Cohaesibacter gelatinilyticus: one gene and its partner. The protein of the gene in region 2 interacts with the protein of the main gene of each other region in a pairwise test. Links are inferred from orthologs where the notes say so. Each region holds a gene or a part of one and is shown on either strand. Other genes may lie near its edges.

Region 1 (8,618 bases), on a different replicon or contig from region 2:
GTCTTTGTTCCAGTACATGATGACCTTTCGGGTCTTGAAGGAGAGTTCAGGCCTTCTCGGGGAAATCCGATTCTGAATTTGGATCAAAACCATGCATATAGTTAGCCCATTGCAAGGCAACGATTACGCCCTTGATGGGGCGCAAAAAAGCCAATGACATGGCAATGGTGATGGGAATCCAGATCAGCATATGAATGGTCAAACTCGGTCTGAATGTAATTTCTGCCCAGATGAGAAGCGGAATTACGATATGCCCGACAATGAAAATGGTGAAATAGGGTGGTGCATCATCTGCGCGCTGATGGGAATAGTCCTCACCACAATTGGTACAAGTATCAGCGACTTTCAAAAATCCATCAAATAACTTGCCTTGCTCGCAATTGGGGCAACGGCATTTGGCACCATTCACCAAAGCAGGCCATAATGGCCGTGCAGGTGTGGAGGTGATTGTGATCTGGCTATTCAAAGGTATCTCCTCACAGGTTCCAGTCCTGACAGAAGGGAATTGCGTTCACATAGTCCTTGTTATTTTATGGTTGTGACACTTTCGAGCCAACTGTCCGCGGCAAGATAAACATAGATCAACTGATTTGTCTGCAAAAATGCGTATAAAGACGTATATTTTCTATTGGCGACCGGATTTGCGGCGTGGACGTGTGGTCCCTGGCTTTTTTCGACCTGAATATCTGCCGTTTCGGCCTTTGCGAAAGGGGCCTTTGCTCACCCGGCCTTTTATGCTCGACTTCGTGCCAGGCGTTAACATCTCGAACCGCAATGCACCGGCCATAGGTGCTGCTTCCACAAGCCTCACTTCTACCTGATCACCCAAGCGGTAGGTCTCACCTGTGGCTTCTCCCACCATGGCATGATTGGCTTCGTCAAAATGATAATAATCGTGACCTAGTGTTTTTGCCGGAATAAAACCATCCGCACCAGTATCATGCAGTTGCACGAACAGGCCAACCTTGGTGACACCTGCGATTTTGCCATGGAATTTTGCGCCAACCTTGTCAGCCAGGAAGCTCGCTATCAGGCGATCCTTGGTTTCGCGTTCCGCTGCCATGGCACGTCGCTCGGTGCTTGAAATGGCGGCAGCAATGGCTTCCAGCTTGGGCTCAAAACCACCAGGAAGGCCATCGTCTCCCAAATTCAAGGCTGATATGAGGGCACGATGAACAATCAAATCTGCATAGCGGCGGATTGGTGATGTGAAATGTGCATATCTTTGCAGGTTTAGACCGAAATGGCCGATATTTGCCGGATGATATTCGGCTTGCGATTGCGTGCGCAAAATGACCGTGGAGACCAATGGACCATGTTCCGTGTTGCCCATCTTGCCAAGAATGCGATTGAACATTTCCGGGCGCAGATTTCCGCCTTTTGGCAGGTTCACGTCCAAGGATGCAAGAAATTCGCGAAGGCCTTCCAGCTTTGGCAAGGAAGGGACATCATGGATGCGGTAGATCAGAGCTTGCTTATGTTTTTCCAGACTTTCCGCAGCTGCCACATTGGCCTGGATCATGAATTCTTCGACGAGCTTATGCGCGTCCAGACGATCTGGCACAAAGACCCTGTCCAGCATGCCGTCAGGCTTCAGGATCAGCTTTCGTTCAGGGATATCCAACTCCAAGGGGGAGCGATCATCTCGCCCTTTTTTCAGAACTGCGTATCCATCCCAAAGAGGTTTCAGGATCGGGTCCAGCAATGGTCCGGTTTTGTCATCCGGTTCACCATCAATTGCGGCTTGCGCCTGATTGTAGGAAATGCCCGCGGCGACCTTGATCATGACACGATGGAAGCTATGGCGGATTTTTCTGCCATCCGCGTTATAGATCATGCGAACAGCAAGCGATGGACGATCTTCTTTTTCTCGCAAGGAACACAGATTGTTTGAGATCCGCTCTGGTAGCATTGGAACAACCCGGTCAGGGAAATAGACCGAATTGCCGCGCTTCAACGCTTCCTTGTCCAGATTGGAGCCAAATGGAATGTGATGAGCAACATCTGCAATTGCGACATAGGCAATGATGCCGTCGGGATTGTTTGGATCTTCGTCGGGCTCGGCAAAGATGGCATCATCGTGATCCTTGGCGTCCGCCGGATCAATGGTGACAAACGGAATAGCACGCCAGTCTTCTCGTCCCATCAGTCCGGGATGCGTGGCATTCTCGGCTTCTTCCAGTACCGCTGGCGGGAAGATGTAAGGAATGTCCAGAGCATGGATGGAGATCATGCTGACAGCCTGCTCTGATGCCATCGGGCCGATGACTTCCTGCACGCGAGCGCGAGGTGTTTTGCCACGACCAGTGCGGGTCAGAGTGACGGAAACCAGATCGCCTTCTTCCGCATCGCCTCGTCCGGAATCATCGATCGGCATTTCCTGGGTTTTCTTGTCGATCGGGACCAGACGACCGCCGCCATGGACGGTGTCGCGTCGATAGATTCCCAAAATCAGGTCTTGGCGTACAGGTAGGATCTTGATGACCCGAGCCGTGAATTTGGCTGTGTCATGTTCGATATCCTTATCGAGCTGCTTTGCAAGCACTCGGTCGCCAATTCCGGGAACAGCCTTGGATTTCTTGTCTGGTTGAATCAGAACCTTGGGGGCGGGGCCGTGCTCTTCCTCATCCCATTTCATGGGGAGGGCAAGCAAGTCGCCAAAAGAATCGCGCTCCGTGATGCGATAGACTCCGACGAAGGGTAGCTCTCCGGATTTGACCAGCCGCTTGCGGTTTTTCTCCAGATGCCCGTCTTCTGTCAGCTCTTTCAGGAGCTTCTTGAGTCCGATACGGGCTGCTCCTTTGATGCCAAAAGCGCGTGCAATTTCGCGTTTGCCTGCTTGACCCGGATTTTCTGCGATGAAAGCTAAAATATCCGCTTTGGTAGGCAGGCTGTCATCGATCCTGCTTCTGCGCTTTTGTTTCACTTAAGCTCAATCCTCGCCCGTTTCTCAGGCGTCGTCGGCAGCGTCGGCTTTTTTGGTCGCTGCCTTTTTTGTGGTTGTTTTCTTGGCTGTGGTCTTTTTCGCTGTCGTTTTCTTGGCGGCGGTTTTCTTTGCTGGCGCCTTTTTCTTGGTACCAGTTTTGCCCGCCTTGGCTGCGATCAACTCCAATGCCTGTTCCATCGTGACCGATTGTGGATCGGTGTCCTTCGGCAGTGTCGCGTTGATCTTGCCATGATTGACATAAGGACCATAGCGGCCGTCCTTGACCGAGATCGCTCCGCCATCAGGATGATCGCCCAGTTCTTTCAGGACCTGAGCGGTTCGGCGACCACCACCTTTGGCGCGTTTTTCAGCCAAAAGGGTCACTGCGTGGTTGAGGCCGACAGTAAAGATGTCATCGACACTTGGCAGATTTGCATAGGTACCGTCATGCAGAACAAACGGACCATAGCGACCAAGGCCTGCCTTGATCTCCTTGCCGTCTTCCGGATGCATGCCGACTGGGCGCGGCAATGACAGCAGTTGCAGGGCCTTCTCCAGATCAATGCTTTGTGGATCCCAGCCCTTTGGAATGGAGGAGCGAGGAGGCTTTTTCTCTTCGCCCAACTGGACATAAGGTCCGAAGCGACCAGTGCGCAGCGATACGTCAAGGCCGGTTTCCGGATCGACGCCCAGCATTTTGGGGCCATCGCCCATATTTTCCTGCTGTTCGCCATTTCCGTTGTCCAGCTGGCGGGTATAACCGCATTCTGGATAGTTGGAGCAACCGACAAAGGCACCATAGCGGCTGGTTTTCAGGCTAAGTTGACCATTGTCGCAGGATGGACATACACGCGGGTCCTTGCCTTCTTCCTTCTGCGGGAAGGCATAGGCGGCGAGTACTTCATTGAGGGTGTCCAGTACCTGAGAAACACGCAGCTCCTTGGTGCCATCGACATGTTGGGAGAAGTCTTCCCAGAATTCCTTCAGCACATCTTTCCATTGCAGCTCGCCTGCGGAGATCTTGTCGAGTTTTTCTTCCAGGCTGGCTGTGAAGTCGTATTGTACATAACGCTCAAAGAAATTGGACAGGAAGCCCGTGACCAGACGGCCTTTGCCCGATGGGATCAGACGTTTTTTGTCCAACTCTACGTAGTCGCGATCACGCAACACGGAAAGGGTGGCTGTGTAGGTGGAAGGACGGCCAATACCCAATTCTTCCATTTTCTTGATGAGGGTAGCCTCAGTATAGCGTGGTGGAGGCTCGGTATGATGCTGAGTAGCCGTCACACCTTTGCGGGCCAAAGCTTCACCTTCGCTCATTGGTGGCAAGCGTTTGCTTTCCTCGTCGTCCGAGTCATCCTTGGTCTCGGTATAGAGCGTCAGGAAACCATCAAAGCGCACAACAGAGCCGGTTGCACGCAGACCGGCAGAACGAGAACCATGTTGAGCTACGATCTCAACAGTGGTGCGTTCAATCTGGGCAGAGGCCATTTGGGATGCCATGGTTCGGCGCCAGATGAGAGTATAGAGTTTGAGTTGTTCTTCATCCAGATATCTGGCCATCTGTTTTGGATGGCGGAAAATATCGGTCGGGCGGATTGCCTCGTGAGCTTCCTGGGCGTTTTTGGCTTTTGAGGAATAGTAGCGCGGTTTTTCCGGTACATAATCCTTGCCAAATTCGTTTTCAATGGCACCCCGGATGGGGCCAATTGCTTCCGGTGCAATCTGCACACCGTCGGTACGCATATAAGTGATCAGACCTGTAGTCTCACCACCCAGAGAGATGCCTTCATACAACTTCTGGGCAATTTGCATGGTGCGGGCTGCGGCAAAACCAAGCTTGCGGGAGGCTTCCATCTGCAGGGTAGAGGTGGTGAAAGGTGCGAACGGATTGCGTTTGACCGGTTTCGCTTCAACAGACTGGATCGTTATGTTGGCTTGTTCGATCAGCTGTTTGATATCAGCTGCTTCGGTTTCACTACCAATGTCGTGCCGGTTTTTCTTGATGCCATCGACGGATACGACACGTGCCTGGACATCATCACTGCCAGCGGTCGACAGATCGGCAAAGATAGACCAGTATTCCTGCGGGAGGAATGCTTCGATCTCGGTTTCTCGCTGGCAAACAAGGCGTAGTGCAACTGATTGCACACGCCCTGCAGAACGTGCCCCGGGCAATTTACGCCATAGAACTGGTGACAGGGTAAATCCGACCAGATAATCCAGCGCGCGGCGGGCAAGATATGCTTCTACCAATGGCGCGTCGATGTCGCGTGGATTTTCCATGGCATCCAGAATGGACTTCTTGGTAATGGCATTGAACACCACACGTTGAATGGGCTTGTCTTTCAAAACCCGTTTATTCTTTAGAACCTGCAACACATGCCACGAAATGGCTTCCCCTTCGCGGTCGGGGTCAGTCGCGAGAATGACGCGGTCGGATTCTTTGACGGCACTGGCAATTTCCGTAAGGCGTTTCTTGGATTTTGCATCCGCCTCCCAGGTCATCTTGAAGTCATCATCTGGCAGAACGGAGCCGTCTTTGGACGGAAGATCGCGTACATGGCCATATGAAGCCAGAACTTTATAGTCCTTGCCGAGATATTTATTGATCGTCTTGGCTTTAGCCGGTGACTCTACAATGACAACGTCCATGTGAAATCCGTCTCTTCAAAATCTGATGCCATATCATTACGCCGAACCAAGGCATAAAGCATGGGCCTACCGCGCAATCTGGCAGATGATTCTTATCGTCCTAGTCCTGTCAAATGACCCTTCCTGATGCCAAGGTCAAGGCTTGTCGAGATGTTCCTAGACGATTGTGTTGCTTTCGCACAACAAGAAATTGGGAGGAGGAGAAACGGAATGTCACTCAAAAGATGTATTTTTACTACTACAACCTAAATTTCATTTGGGTGTTCCTTATATCGAAAAAATTATTAGAATGTTGAAAATATTGATAAATTAATATGAATTGATTTTTTTAAGTGCAGGAATGGCAATGAATTCAGAATTAGCCAACCGTATAGAGAAATCTACGGAATATTTGGGCCAATTTTTGAAGGATGCTAGTAAATTGGATGCGAAGTGGTTGGCGGGTGATGTTTCTATCTTCCGGATGGTATCTATGTGCTTATAGTATATACGCTCTATTGCGGACGAAGAGAGACGGTTTGATTTCCGTGACGTTCCAAGCGTCCTGCCAGATCCAATTCTAACAATATCATCTGTATCTGGTTGAGAGGCATCGAAGTGAGGCGTGCCAACTCATCAATGGCAATTGGTGTCAGATTGAGGCTACAGACCAACTTGTCACGCTCTATTTCCACGATTTGCAAGTCTGGTTCCAGATGGTCAGGTTCGATGGCTGAATATTCTTCCAATAGTGCTTTTGAGGAATTGGGTTTCGGTATGTAATGCGCAAGTGCCTCAAGTATGTCATCGACTTGGGTAACCAGACATGCACCTTGTTTGATAAGGTGGTTTGTTCCGGCTGATCGAGGATCCAGGGGCGAGCCGGGAATGGCGAAGACTTCGCGCCCTTGCTCCAGGGCATAGCGAGCGGTGATGAGCGAACCTGACCGTTTGGCTGCCTCGATCACCAATGTTCCTGCTGAAATGCCCGATATGATCCGGTTGCGGCGAGGAAAATCCTGTGCGCGGGCCTGCCATGAGAATGGTGCCTCGGATATGATCATGCCGTTATGGGATATTTGATGGGCAAGCGGGATATTCTCTTTGGGGTAGAGCTTGCCCAAGCCACCTGCAACCACTGCTATCGTTCCCGTCTCAAGGCTTGCAGTGTGGGCGGCGGTGTCAATGCCTCGTGCGAGGCCACTGGCAACGACAATATCATTTTGACCAAGCTGACTGGCTAATGTCTGAGTGAGTTTCAATCCGCTTGCAGAACAATTGCGGGAACCAACGATTGCTACAATTGTCTTTTGTGCCCAATGCTCCTGACCGGCAATGGTCAGAATTGGTGGTGGGGCATGGGTATGGGTAAGATCTCGTGGGTAATCTGGCTCACCAAGTGCGACCAGTCGGGCTCCGGTTTTGTAGACTGCTTCCCATTCCCGTTCCGTATCTTCCTTGGATGCAATCTGGATTTTTCGTTTGGCTCCACCTCGCTCGGAGAGCGTGGGAACTGCTTCAAGAGCTTTTTCTGCCGATCCGAAATGATTGAGCAGATCACGAAAGGTTGCGGGCCCAATATTCTCGCTGCGGATCAGGCGTAACCAATTGAAGCGTTGCTGATCGCTAAGTCGGTGAGCCATTGATTGTACTAGGTTGGCAGCGAGTTCTTGTGTGAAAGGTTGGTGATTTGTCTTTGTAGAGGAAATGTTTTTTCGGCTCATGAAATTGCCTTTCGGACTGGGTTATTCAGCCCTGCCGGGCGGAAAAATGCCCTGCAAATGATCTCGGTCGAGAGTCAAAAAGGAAATGGATTTGAGTGAAACCCTATAGGCTGTCTCCATCCTGTTTGCTGGTATCGCTTGCAAGATTTTCAGCCTGGTCAGTGGCGTCATCATCGTCCGCTGGCTGGTCATTCTGACCTATTTTGCTTTCTGTGCCGTCCAACAGGCGCATGATATTGGCCTTGTGTTTGATCCATAGCAGAGCGGTGAGAACTGCTACCAATTCGGCCAGTTGCCATTCTCCAAAGCCGAGCAATGCAAAAGGCGTTAGCGCACTGGCAATGAGAGCGGATAATGAGGAATATCGGGTTAAATAAGCACATGCCAGCCAAACCAATGCAAAGAGCAGAAAGGCAGGCCAATAAAGACCCAGAACGACACCGATATAGGTGGCAACACCTTTGCCACCTTTGAATTTCAGCCAGAACGGAAAGAGATGGCCAAGAAAAGCGCCCATGCCAGCCAATAAGGCGGTATCGGGACCCCATTCTTTCGCTATCAAAACAGCCAAGGTACCTTTCAGCATATCGCCTAGCAATGTGAGGGCGGCCAGTTTCTTGCTTCCGGTTCGCAAGACGTTCGTTGCGCCTATATTGCCTGATCCGATTTTTCTGACATCACCCATGCCCCCAAATTTGGTCAATACAAGACCGAATGGTGTGGAACCAAGGAGATAGCCAAAGGCCAACGCCATGAAGAGATAGGGCAGGGCTACGCCCCAATGTATCGGATCGGGCATTGCTGTTTCCTCCTGGACCCAATAGCTGTTGTTTTTGGATCACCTGGCGCGATGGGCTTTTCAGCATCGCAATTTTCACCGATATCACCAACAAGATGGTTTCGGATATCTTGCTGGTGATCGATTCGGATCATGCACATTCTACTGAGAGTAATGATGCACTTGCTGTCCTGCAACATAGGTTTGCAGAACCTTGCCTGAGAAACGGGCTTGATGGAATGCAGTATTCTTCGAGCGAGAGCTTAGATCTTCGCGATCAACCAGCCATGGATAGTCAGCGTCAAACAGGATGATATCTGCTGCCGATCCGATTTTCAAACTACCTGCATCGAGTCCCAACAAGCTGGCTGGCGTACTGGACATTGCGTTGATGAGCTGACTGATGGTCAGCTGCTCGGAATGAACCATGCGAAGACCTGCAGCGAGGAATGTTTCCAATCCAACCGCACCGTCCGCACATTCTGCAAAGGGGTGACGCTTGGTGTCCACATCCTGCGGGTCATGAGCAGACACAATGACATCGATTGTGCCATCT
Region 2 (8,458 bases):
CAAGATAAGTTTGGCAGACATTGCCCTCTTTCCCTTTGTACGTCAATTTGCCAATACGAACCGGACATGGTTCGATCAGGCTGCTCCCTCTCCGGTGGTTAATTGGCTGAGGGGCCACGAAGCCTCACAACTCTTTTCTGATATTTTTCGACGATGGATGGTTTGGAAAGAAGGCGATCCTGTTACCCTTTTTCCGGCCCCAGAATAGAAGCCAATATAGTGCGGATAGTTCCTCCTCCCATCGCTGGCTTGCCGTCAGGTTGTTGCAGGCTCCGCTTTTGCTGATAATTTTTGAGGAATTTTATGCTTCTCAATACACCATGACCAGTAAGTGTTTGGGGTCGGGCAAGCGTCTGTATCGCAACGGGATAGGTACCAAACTGCATTTTGTATGCTTCATCACCGATTGAAAAATCAAATCCGCCAAAGCCATCCTTCATCAGATCACAGATCATGTCCTCCAACAGGATTACCCCAGGAGAATGACGTCCATAGCGCTTGAAATCTGCTCCGGGGAGCAAATAAATATACTCCTCTTCGTGACATAACCCGAATGCAACGGCAATGCATACGTCGTCCAGCAACAATTGATAGGTTCTTGTGGAGCCATCCCGTGCTCCTTGTTGCGCCAAGTGCAAATAAAACTCAAAGACACTTTGGTTCTGCATATGCTCCGTGCGCCGGTTCTCCGAAAAACGCAAATGACGAAATGCGCGAAGCGATGAGAATGCTCGCATGATCTCATCCGGGTTTGACACCAATTGAGATCTCAATGACCCTTCCTCGAGCAATTTCTGGCGAGCGCGCCGTAAATTGCCTCGCCGTTTCTTGCTCATGGTCTTTTTGCGCCAATCCTCAAAGCTGCCCGTCAGCTCCGTACGATGACTGTCAAAATTTGCATTTAATTGATGCGCCTTGGGGAACAAATGCAACAAAATCTGATCCGTCGCATGAATATGTTTGATCCAAAGCAAATCGTGAGATGGAAGAATTGAATCAATTTCTGCAGACAAGGCACCTGATTGTCTGATCAACTCATCTAGAAAAGCTGCATTATAAATTGTAGCCGCATAATCTACAAAACCCATATTAAGAAATTCAAGAAGGCGCAGCGGGCCTTTTCTTCGCAACAATAGCGGTAAAGCCAATATAAGCTGCTGGGTGTCTTGCTCACGGATCAAAAGTGTTTGGACCTTGCCCAAAGCAGTGCTGCAGGCATGAGTTTGCAATTTCTCGAGCCAACTCGGCTGCTGGAAAACCGTAGCATCGGAAACTGCATATAGTGCTTGATACTCATCGGACGAAAAATCGAACTCTGACACTATCGAGCATAGAAAGAGCGGGGACTGGTTCATAGCATTCTGATCAAATTCATCTGCTATGGTTGTGACAGATATTCGAACGCCAAACTAGCTAAAATCTTAATGATTTTATACCAAGCTTAACAAAGCACAAATAGATACAGGTAATTTCCAATCAGTCCGAAACATATAGAAACATAATTTACAAATAGAGAGTTGCAACAATCATCCCGCTATGCGGACACCCTCTTGCCTTGTTTCAGGACAAAGCCAGCGATTGAACTGAGACCCCATACCACCTTTTTTGATAACATTGGCGAATGTCACGCCCATGGACCCCAGAAGGGAATGACTGTGCCAGAGCGTATAGATAGTGCTCGGACGGGTCCCGAATTTACGTTTATGGCCTTCGTCACCAACAGTGAAATCGAAATGATCGAATCCTCGATCCAGGCAATCGGCAATCATATCCTCAATCATGAGCAATCCAGGCGAAAAGCGACCCAAACGGTCATAATCTATCGCCGGAAGCAGATAATAGAAACGACCGGCATGAGCCAATCCAAAATGTACCCCGACAATCTGATCATCCAGCGTGAACTGATAAACAACAGCATAGCCTGCCTGAGCGCCGTCCTTGGCCAATTTTAGATAGAAGTCAAAAGCGATGGGATCCTGACAATAGTCCTTTTCCAAACGATCATGAAAACGATCCTTGCGCAATACCCGCAAGCGCTCAAATGCCTGCTCAATCTCAGCAGCATCCATCAGACGCCGCATGGAAAAATTGCCCTCACGCTTCAATGCTTTTCGTTTGCGGTTGTTGTTTCGGCGGGTAGTTCGGGACATTTTTGCGGCACGCCATTCCTCGATATTTCCAAATAGATCAGTCGAATGTGCACCAAATGCGGCTTTTCGAACCTGTGCATTGGGAAAAAGACGTGTTAGATCCAGATCCTGATCCCGCAGATGTTTGATGCGCAATAGATCATACGGAGAAAGAAGCTTCTCCAGATGCAAGTAAAGCTCTGTTGGATCATCCAGCTGCGTCCACAAATCCGGGTGTATGGTTGGCGCGGCATAATCGACCAATCCCAGATTGGCAAATTCGAGAATATACGCCCCCATCATCGGACGTTTGATCAGCGGAAACAGGGCAAGTAATTTGCTGTTTTCTTCATGACGAACGGAAACATACTGAGACGTCAAACCTTCCAGACGACCAATATGGGCATGCATTGCATTGTGCCAAACCGGATGTTGAAAAGCGGTGGCCCGACAAGCATGAAACAAAGCCGCATAATCGCTTGAACCGAAATCAAATTCGGGCGTCAGTTCAAATCTCAGCGATGCTACCTTTAGACGTTCCATGAATATTTCCTGCGCTATGCCGTATATTACTCCGACTTTGGTGCATGATATATTCGAAAATTATAAATTACTCTAAATGGCAGCCAATTTCGACAGACATAAATGGGTAATTCGGTCGCATGTCTGTTGACCCATTGATATATACAAACAGATATTGGAATTCATGCTTAACAGTTCGTCACAGGATCCATCAATCAAGCGAATTCTGCGAGGGTAGTTTTACGCGGTGATAAAGGAAAAATTGCGAATTCAACGTGCCCCGAACCTTGTTAGCAACGGGCTTCAGAGATGGTCCAATTTCAGGATAAACTCATTCAATTCTTCCAGACGTTTCAATGGCCCTTGCACCGTTAGTTCAGCCCCATTTTCTGTGAATTGTCGGTCCTGGACCTCCAGTTTGAGCAATGAGACCTGGCGCTCCAAATCCGACATTTGATCAAACCGGCACTTCACTGTCTCACTCAAAATACGTTGCCAAGGAACCAGATCCGCTGCATCAATTGCTTTGCTGGCTGCACCGGAATAGGCACGAGCCAAGCCTCCTGCTCCGAGTTTCGTGCCGCCAAAATAGCGTACAACGATCACACCAAGATTAATCAGACCACGCCCAATGAGAACCTTGAGCATTGGCATGCCGGATGTGCCTGCCGGTTCACCGTCGTCCTTGGCTCCCTCCTCAATCTGATCATCGTCATGAATTAGGCGAAAAGCTGTAACATGATGATTGGCTTTTCTATGTTCAGCTTTCAACTCATTCAATCGCTTCTCAAACTGATCCATGGGCACAAGAAAGGCCAGAAAACGAGATTTCTTCTCTTCCAGTTCAGCATAGGTCTCATTGGTGACGGTATACAGTGCCATGAACCCTATTGCGCCACTTTGAAATGTTTGGACAGCTTCAGGCCCTGGGCCTGATAGTTGGAACCAATGCCCATTCCATAAAGCTCGCTTGGCCGCGCACGCATCTTTTCATATGCAAGACGTCCAATAATCTGGCCATGCTCAACGATGAATGGCACTTCATGGCTTCGGACTTCCAATACAGCGCGAGAACCGGTGCCACCTGCAGCGCTATGACCAAAACCAGGGTCAAAGAAGCCAGCATAATGGACACGAAATTCACCAACCAGTGGATCGAACGGTACCATCTCGGCAGCATAATCGGGTGGAACATGTACAGCTTCATTTGAAACAAGGATATAAAACTCATCCGGATCCAGGATCAGTTCACCTCGACCATGACCATAGATTGGCTCCCAGAAGTCAACAACCTCTTGTGCATCACGCTTATCAACATCAATCACTGCCGCATGACGCTGCGCCCGATAGCCAATGACGCCATCTCCTGCCAGATCGATGGAAACGGCAATCCCATCTGAAATAAAAGGGTCGCTCGAGGCCACCAACGTTTCTGCTTGATGCAGAGCGAGATGCTCCTGATCGCTTAGCACCACTCGCCCCTGACGAAAACGGATTTGCGTAAGGCGAGAGCCCGCACGGGCAAAAATCGGGAAGGTACGCGGACTAACTTCCAGATAGAGCGGTCCTTCATACCCTTCCGGGATTTTGTCAAACTGTTGAGCCTTGTCAGTGATCAGGCGGGTAAAAATATCCAGTCGTCCGGTGGAGCTTTTAGGATTGGCCGCTGCTGCAATTCCTTTTGGAAGCTTCAAATTCTCCATCAAAGGCACAATATAGACGCACCCGGTTTCCAGAACTGCGCCATCTGTCAAATCAATCTGATGGAGTTGCAAATGATCAAGTTTTTCCTGCACGCTCCGGCGCGGGCCTGGCATGAAGGAAGCACGCACTCTATAAGCGGTTGTACCAAGACGCAGATCCATGCTGGCGGGTTGGATCTGATCCTCGTCCAGCGCACTCTCATATCCAATCGCTCCGGCCTCAACCAACTGGTGGATATCGGTATCGTTCAAAATTCCCGAACCGGAAAAGATAACGGAGTTACTCATGGCACTGCCCCTGAACAGATGATTTTTCGCTGTTTAGCAGGGATAAAGGAACGGGGCAATGCAGGATCTGCTTTTGCCTTATATCTCATCCAACAACCTGCTCAATCTTCCAAAAATGTCATCGGACTGCATCTGGCTGACATTGAAACGCATGAAACAGTCTTTTGTCTGAGTCAGGCTGAAGGCATTGCCAGGTGCAAGGATTATATCCTCCTTCAAGGCGTTGCGTGCAAGAGTAGATGCAGAGACATTTCCGGGAAGCTCACACCAGAGGTAGAAGCCACCTCTTGGCAGAATCCATGGCCTGATACCCAAGGCATCCAGCTTTCCCGCGACCTCGGCTCGACGTTTGGCCAGCAACGTTCGGGTCGTTTCCAACTGTCGGCGATATCCACCATCCCGTAAGACCGTAAAGACCATATTGGCTGCGAACGGTCCCGGGCCACCAAAATTGGTCGCTACCTGCAAATCGGTCAGCGCCTCAATCCAATCGGGTTTGGCAGCGATATAGCCACAGCGGATCGATGCTGAAAGCGTTTTTGAATAGCTACCAATGCGCACGACGTTGGACAAACCATCCAGTGCTGCCAAACGAGCAGAAGGCTCTGGTTCAAAGGCGGAAAAAATTTCATCTTCGATGATGGTAAGATCATGATCTGCCGCCAACTTCAACAGCTTGTGCGCCTTTTGCAGCGAGAGTGTCACTCCGGTCGGATTATGCAGACCGGAATTGGTCACATAGAGGCTTGGCTTATGCCTGATCAAGGTTTTCTCAAAATATTCCAGATCTGGGCCATCCTTTTGCAAGGGCACTCCGATGACAGTGACACGATGGGCACGAAGAAGGGCCTGGAAATTGAAGTAAGCCGGATCATCCAACAACACACAATCACCAGGACGCAGCAGCAGACGACAGATGAGATCGATGCTTTGCGTGCCCGACGATGTCAGCAAGATTTGATCAGGGCTGAGGCTCAATCCCTCATCGGCCCAATCCCGGACCAGCAAATTTCGAAGCTCTGGTAACCCACGCGCATTGCCATAATCCGACAAGCCTTCTTCATTGGCCCGGGCCTGACTACGAATGGCTTTTCTTATGGCTTGTTGTGGCATCCAGTCTGCCGGCATCCAACCACATCCCGGTTTGAGATGTTTCAGGGAAGCATCAAGGGATTGCCTTGATACCCAAAGTGGATCGATTACCCGGTCCAGATGCGGCCCGGCTTGCGCAATTTCAAAAGGTTGTTTGACATTGGAAACATAGAAACCCGAACCGCGTCGAGCGGAAATCAGACCTTCAGCTACCAAGCGATCATAGGCCTCAACCACGGTGGAGGGCGCCATGCCCAATCTTGCCGCATAACTTCGGATTGAAGGCAATTTATCGCCAGCCAGCAAAGCCCGATTGGCAATTTGGCGCTGAACTTCCTCCACCACCATCATTGAACGAGAGCTTCTTGACGTATTTTTCTGATCCAAGTGTATCACCCAAAATATCAATACAGTTTTTGAAAATTGTACTGCTTTGTTCCTATCTTTGCAAAGGACTTGTTTTTAATCTGCAAAGACAAGAAGGAGACAATGAGCATGCAGGCAAAAACAAAAGGCTGGATCAACGGATTATTGGGCGTCTTGATTTTTAGTGGTTCGCTTCCAGCCACCCGCATTGCGGTAGAAGGGTTTTCACCATTTTTTTTGACTTCTGCCCGGGCTGTTATCGCAGCGCTTCTCGGCTTGCTGCTGCTTTATGCGCTCAAACAAAAACGCCCCGATAAAGCAGATTTCATCTCTCTTTGTCTCGTCTCCATAGGAGTAGTGATCGGCTTTCCTCTTCTAACCGCTCTTGCCTTGCAAACCATCACTGCGGCCCATTCCATTGTTTTTATCGGGCTTCTCCCTTTTGCTACGGCAATTTTCGCAGTTTTGCGTGGCGGTGAGAGACCCGGCAAACTCTTCTGGCTCTTTTCCCTGATGGGTAGCATGGCTGTTGCTTTGTTTGCCTTATCGACAAGTGAAGCTACGTCGTTCCCGGGAGATCTGTTGATGCTGGGCGCTATCATCATTTGTGGTCTGGGCTATGCCGAAGGGGCAGCCCTGTCACGACGTCTGGGCGGATGGCAGGTCATTTCCTGGGCGTTGCTCCTATCTTTGCCGATCATGGCACTTGTCGCCATGATCACGTTACCGGACTTCTCCAGCGCGATTGCTCCTTCCGCTTGGCTTGGCCTTGGCTACGTTTCCGTCTTTTCCATGTTGATCGGCTTTGTCTTTTGGTATCGAGGCCTTGCCCAAGGAGGCATAGCCGCAGTCGGGCAGCTCCAGTTGCTGCAGCCTTTCTTTGGATTTTTTCTTGCCTTTCTTCTGTTGGGCGAACATATAAGCTGGTCGATGATCGCCGTCACGCTTCTGGTTATCGGGTGCGTGGCGGGGGCCAGGAAATATGCATAATCTATGACCTGCTACAGCCTTTGGGGGTAAAAAATTGCCCGCAGCCAGGCCTCATAAGGATCTTTTTCTCAGTAAGCTGATTGACGCACTTGGAATAAACTCCTAAGAATGGATCTCAGAATTTCGTGGTCATTTGAGCCGGCCGGCTTGCCGCCACGTAAAACAAGGTCGCTAAAAGGTCGGGGGAATGAAACCAAACCCGGCCGTGCATCGCACCGCTGGGTTTTGTCGTATTATGACTATGATAAACCAAGCATCGTTTGTTTTTTGAAGTAGGATCGACAGGAAAAGGTCATGTCAGAGCAGAACAAGAATAAGCCTTCCGCCAACACCAGTCTGCGCCCGGCAACGCAGATGGTCCATGGTGGCGTGATGCGCTCACAATGGGGTGAAACATCAGAAGCGCTCTTCATGACCCAGGGCTATGTCTATGACAGTGCAGAGGCAGCCGAGGCCCGTTTCAAAGGTGACGAACCTGGCTATGTCTATTCCCGCTATGCCAACCCGACCGTCTCCATGTTCGAAGAACGTATGGCACTTCTGGAAGGAGCGGAGGCTGCGCGTGGTACCGCTTCAGGCATGGCTGCGGTGACTGCTGCAATGCTTGCATGTGTCAAGGCGGGTGATCATGTTGTTGCCGCCAGCGCACTCTTTGGTTCCTGTCTTTACATCGTCAGCGAGTTGTTGCCACGTTTCGGTGTTGAATGCACCCTTGTGGATGGCACCAATCTGGAGCAATGGAAAGCTGCTATGCGCTTGAACACGCGCGCCTGCTTTCTTGAAAGCCCAACCAACCCGACCCTTTCCGTGATTGACATCGCTGCTGTTGCCGATATTGCTCACGAAGCTGGTGCCAAGCTTGTAGTCGACAATGTGTTTGCCACCGCTCTTTGGCAATCTCCGCTGACCTTGGGGGCCGATGTTGTCATCTATTCCGCAACCAAACATATTGATGGTCAGGGCCGATGCCTTGGTGGTGTGGTGCTGTCTTCAGAGGAATTCATCGAAGAAGAAATGAAGGACCTGCATCGTCATACCGGACCATCTCTCTCTCCTTTCAATGCCTGGATAATGCTCAAAGGTCTGGAAACCTTCACGTTGCGTGTCAGACAACAAACTCAGACTGCGTCCATTCTGGCAGATCGTCTGGCTGAGCATAAAGCAATTGATCGTGTGCTCTATCCGGGCCACGCCGATCACCCCCAAGCCGAGGTTGTTGCGCGCCAGATGCGTGGGGGTTCCACAATGCTGGCGCTGGAGGTTGCCGGTGGCAAGCAGGCTGCTTTCCGATTGGAAAATGCCCTACAGGTTGTCAGAATTTCCAACAATCTGGGTGATGCAAAAAGCCTCATCACCCACCCGGCCACC

The links.
Region 1: the proteins of CRO57_RS23650 (region 2) and topA interact in binary tests that used the Escherichia coli proteins (3 or more experiments, as listed by UniProt). The link is inferred for Cohaesibacter gelatinilyticus from one-to-one orthologs.

The regions. Positions count from the first base shown.
Region 1 is NZ_OBEL01000001.1:1,698,005-1,706,622, reverse strand. The notes cover bases 2,751-5,893. They hold topA (type I DNA topoisomerase), read right to left. Parts: upstream 5,582-5,893; coding sequence 2,951-5,581; downstream 2,751-2,950. Other genes in these bases: rnr (ribonuclease R), read right to left, coding at 2,751-2,926. Outside these bases: CRO57_RS07550 (DUF983 domain-containing protein), read right to left, coding at 47-466; more of rnr, read right to left, coding at 626-2,750; DNA-processing protein DprA, read right to left, coding at 6,076-7,203; glycerol-3-phosphate 1-O-acyltransferase PlsY, read right to left, coding at 7,388-8,083; CRO57_RS07525 (dihydroorotase), read right to left, coding at 8,225-8,618. UniProt on the Escherichia coli protein: Releases the supercoiling and torsional tension of DNA, which is introduced during the DNA replication and transcription, by transiently cleaving and rejoining one strand of the DNA duplex.
Region 2 is NZ_OBEL01000010.1:44,968-53,425, reverse strand. The notes cover bases 1,745-4,727. They hold CRO57_RS23650 (IMPACT family protein), read right to left. Parts: upstream 3,534-4,727; coding sequence 2,955-3,533; downstream 1,745-2,954. Other genes in these bases: CRO57_RS23640 (aminotransferase-like domain-containing protein), read right to left, coding at 4,721-4,727; CRO57_RS23645 (2'-deoxycytidine 5'-triphosphate deaminase), read right to left, coding at 3,539-4,642; CRO57_RS23655 (GNAT family N-acetyltransferase), read right to left, coding at 1,745-2,672. In the rest of the region: CRO57_RS23665 (glutathione S-transferase), read left to right, coding at 1-208; CRO57_RS23660 (GNAT family N-acetyltransferase), read right to left, coding at 183-1,088; more of CRO57_RS23655, read right to left, coding at 1,527-1,744; more of CRO57_RS23640, read right to left, coding at 4,728-6,085; CRO57_RS23635 (DMT family transporter), read left to right, coding at 6,230-7,090; CRO57_RS23630 (O-succinylhomoserine sulfhydrylase), read left to right, coding at 7,385-8,458.